2 regions of the Thalassospira sp. MIT1004 genome follow, and region 2 is predicted to be linked to the other one. Evidence: predicted binding sites of a transcription regulator. Region 2 holds the regulator's gene; the other holds the start of a gene.
What was found. Region 2 encodes PhoB, which activates phosphate uptake and scavenging genes when phosphate is short. Its sites were predicted from a motif close to TNTCATAAAACTGTCA; they were not measured.
Positions count from the first base shown of each region.

Region 1: a site for PhoB is predicted at 983-998, ahead of BC440_RS01205 (diacylglycerol kinase family protein). Genes of this name have one in related genera too.

Region 1 is NZ_MCAO01000002.1:100,132-102,323, reverse strand. Features, by position in the region: gene BC440_RS01210 (UDP-2,3-diacylglucosamine diphosphatase) at 1-794, opposite strand, end outside; gene BC440_RS01205 (diacylglycerol kinase family protein) at 1,012-1,974, shown strand; gene BC440_RS01200 (TldD/PmbA family protein) at 1,984-2,192, opposite strand, start outside.
Region 2 is NZ_MCAO01000011.1:349,249-351,440, reverse strand. Features, by position in the region: gene pstB (phosphate ABC transporter ATP-binding protein PstB) at 1-146, shown strand, start outside; gene phoU (phosphate signaling complex protein PhoU) at 168-890, shown strand; gene phoB (phosphate regulon transcriptional regulator PhoB) at 908-1,603, shown strand; gene BC440_RS06385 (cation:proton antiporter) at 1,666-2,192, opposite strand, start outside.

The DNA of each region.
Region 1 (2,192 bases), on a different contig from region 2:
GCAGCATCGCGGCCGGGTTGGGAATGTGTCATCGCCATCTGGCGCATTTCAGCCCAGTACAGCAGTTCAAGCTTGCCGTTCTGGTCTTCGGTAAGGGCCGTGCAGCTTTCAACCCAGTCGCCGTCATTGCAGTAAAGGACATCGCCAATCATGCGTTTTTCGGCATGATGGATATGGCCGCATACAACACCGTCCACCTTGCGCTTGGCGGCTTCGTGGGCGACGGCATTTTCAAAATTGCAGACGAACTGAACGGCGTTCTTGACCCGGTTCTTAAGATAGGCCGACAGTGACCAGTATCCGTAACCCAGTTTGCGACGGATGCCGTTATAATAACGGTTCAGGACAATCGCGAGGTTGTAGGCCGTATCACCCAGATAGGCGAGCCACTTGGCATATTTGACCACACCGTCAAACTCGTCGCCGTGAATGATCAGAAGCTTTCTGCCATCCGCCGTCTCGTGAATGTCATTCATCTTGACTTCGACATGTCCAAAGGTCATATCGACAAACTCGCGGGCGAATTCATCATGGTTGCCGGGGACAAAAATGACCTTTGCCCCGTTCTTGGCCTTTTCCATGATTGTCGTGATAACGGCGTGGTGGCTTTCGGGCCAGTACCAGCTTTTCTTGAGCCGCCAGCCGTCAATGATATCGCCGACCAGATAATAGGTATCTGCCGTCACTTCATTGAGGAAATCCAAAAGAAGATCTGCCTGACATCCACGCGTTCCGAGATGGACGTCCGAAATCCAGACCGTGCGGTAATGCGGTTGCAGCGTCATCGCTGTCATTGCCGCTCCTCCGTATCCTGCCAAAAGGATGGCTGGAATTCGACGGTTTTACATGCCGAATAGTGTCCCCAACCAGTAATGGTTTAAAACAAATCGCGCGAATATATAACCCGTTCATATAAATTTATCGGTTCTGTCAATATACTGTTACATGTTTCATTTTCTATAAAGAGAACGCGAAAGTAATGTTTCATTTTTATTACGGAAGTTTTTCGCAATGACCCATTCCGGGGTGACTGTTATCTTCAATCCGCGCGCTGGCGGGAATAAACAACGTTTCCTTTCAAGCATTTTGCAAAAAGCCGGTGTAAAGGTTGAATTGTTACAGACAACCCATCCCGGTCATGCCCGCGAACTGGCGCGCAAGGTTCGTGCCCATCAACGGCTGTTTGTTGCCGGTGGCGATGGATCGCTGAACGAGGCCCTCAACGGCCTGCTTGATGCCCAGATCGAAGGTCACGAAGTCCCGCCGCTTGGCATCATTCCGCTGGGAACGGCCAATGTTCTGGCGGTCGAGGTCGGGCTTGAAATCCGCGCACAGGCGATTGCCGATTATATAAACAATCCGGCCCAGGTTTGGGTGCGGCCCGGTCTGGTCAACGGCCGGGCATTCTTTTTGATGGTCGGCATGGGGGCGGATGCCGATACGGTCGCAAATGTGTCGCTAAAACTTAAAAGACTGATCGGCAAGGGTGCCTATGTGATCGAAGGTTTGCGCAATATTATCTTTCCGCATCACCGCGATTTCGAAGTTAATATCGGGCGCGAACAATATCGCGTTGCCGGTGTGGTTGCGACCCATGCCAAGCATTATGGCGGGGCGTTTGTGATTTCCCCCGATGCCAAACTGACCGATAACAGCCTTGATGTCGTGCTGATGCCCGGCAGCGGCTTTATGGCGCTGGCACGCTACGGGATTGCTTTGACCCTGAACCGGTTGCATGCGCAAACCGACGTGTCGGTCGTGCAGACCGAACGTCTGACCATCACCAGCCATTGCGGCCCGGCACCCTTGCAGATTGACGGCGAAAGTGCCGGTAAACTGCCGTGTGAAATCAGCCTGTCGCCTTATCCGGTGCGGGTTATGGTGCCTCAGGCCTATGCCGACCAATGCAATGGCAGCCAAAATGAAAACAGGGATGCGCAAAACGCACCCCTGTTACAAATCACATCCAGATAAAATGTCGGCTTATTGCCCGGCCAGCGTCATGCCATCAATCCGGATTGTCGGGGCATTCGTGCCGTATTTGAAGGTCAGGTCATTGGCCGGAACGGCCGTTTTGAACATGTCCTTCAGGTTTCCGGCAACCGTGATTTCGGAAACTGGATAGGCCAGTTCGCCATTTTCGATCCAGAAGCCCGATGCCCCGCGCGAATAATCACCTGTCACGCCGTTGA
Region 2 (2,192 bases):
ACTCCATGCAGCAGGCTGCCCGCGTGTCGCAGCGCACGGCGTTTTTCCATCTCGGCAAGCTGGTCGAAGTGGGCGAAACCGATCAGATTTTCACCAATCCCAAGGACGAGCGCACCAAGGGATACATTACGGGTCGCTTCGGTTAAGTCCGGGCAGGAGTATTTTCGATGGTCGATGAGAAACATCATATCGTCAGTTCGTTTGACGAAGAACTGACCCGTCTGAACAACATCATTTCGCAGATGGGCGGGCTTGCCGAAAGTCAGCTGATTTCCGCCATTCGTGCGATCGTTAAACGGGATTCTGAACTGGCCGAGAAGGTCATTCTTTCCGATCACCGTATCGATACGCTGGAACAGGAAGTGCAGGATTTTGCCGTACGTCTTCTGGCCCTGCGTCAGCCGATGGCAGATGACCTGCGACAGGTGGTGACCGCGCTTAAACTGTCCAACGATCTAGAACGTATCGGTGATCTGGCGAAAAATATCGCCAAGCGTGCGCAGGTTCTTAACCAGGTGCCGCCGATCCGCCCGGTTCAGGTGATCCCGAACATGGCCAAGCTGTGCCAGGAAATCATCAAGGACGTTCTGGATGCCTATATCGAAGGTGATGCGGAAAAGGCCCAGCGTGTCTGGGCGCGCGATCAGGAAGTTGACGATATGTACAATTCCCTGTTCCGTGAACTGCTGACCTATATGATGGAAGATCCGCGTAACATCACGGCATCGACCCATCTGCTGTTTATCGCCAAGAATATCGAACGTATTGGCGATCATGCGACCAACATTGCCGAAACGATCTATTACCGGATCAAGGGCGAAGACCTGCCGATGGATACTCGGCCAAAAAATGACGCGGCGAACTTTGCCGTCGTAGAACCGAATGAGTGACACTGGAGCATAGGAAGATGGACCCAACGGTTCTTATCGTCGAGGACGAAGCTGCAATCGTAACCATGTTGCGCTACAACCTCGAACGCGAGGGGATGCAGGTTGTCGAAGCCGGGGACGGTGACGAAGCGTTGAAAATTCTGGCCGAAACCCATGTCGATCTGGTCCTTCTGGACTGGATACTGCCGGTGATGTCAGGGATCGAGGTTTGCCGCCAGATCCGCCGGAAGCCTGAAAGCCGCGATTTGCCGGTGATCATGGTTACGGCGCGTGGCGAAGAAGGCGACCGCATCCGCGGCCTTGATACCGGGGCCGATGATTATGTAACCAAGCCGTTTGCGATTGGTGAATTGCTGGCCCGTATTCGCGCACTTCTGCGTCGATCCGGTCCGGCGCAACCACAAGGGCAGTTGATCTATTCCGATATCGAAATGGATCTGGCCGCCCATCGTGTCAGTCGTAACGGCAAGGCTATCCATCTTGGCCCAACCGAATTCCGTCTGCTGCGTTATTTCCTGGAACATCCGGGGCGGGTTTTCTCGCGCGAGCAGCTTCTGAATGCGGTTTGGGGGCCGAATATCTATGTCGAAACCCGCACGGTTGACGTTCACATTCGTCGTCTGCGCAAGGCATTGAATGACGTCAAGGGAACGCGCGATGTGATCCGCACGGTTCGTGCTGCTGGCTATGCACTGGATGTCGAAGCCGCTTGATTGCGGTTATTCTGGAAGACGAAACGAAAGACCCCCATTCTCGTGATGGGGGTCTTTGTGTTTCAGGTGCTTTTCCTGGATTTTGCCGGTTTGGCAGTTTTTTGTGCCTGGTCTTCGGTTTTTTGGCGCGCGGTGCGCGGGGCAAGTTCGTTCATCAGCAGCATATCGGCACGCCGGAACTTGGCTATTTCGATATCGATATCTTCCTGCGGGATATCGCAGGCCGCCAGAACGTGATCGGACAGGCGTAAACCGGTTTCAAGTACCTCGGGGATGGCCGCATCGGCACCACTGCGTGACAGCGGACCGATATGGGTGATGTCCTGGGCACGGGCAAAGATTTTCAGATGCGGATAATGCTGTCGCAGCAAGGCGACGGTCTTTTCGGTTGCGTGCGGGTTGCCCATGGCAACGGCGGCAATATGGGCCTGTTCGGTATGGGCGGCACGAAATGTTTCCGGTCGGGACCCATCGGCAAAATAAACAGGCAGACCTTCGGCTCGGCCACGCGAAACCTGTTGGGCATCGGATTCCAGAACGATAAACGGGATTTCCTTGGTGCGCAGCAGACGGGCCAGAACCCGGCCGA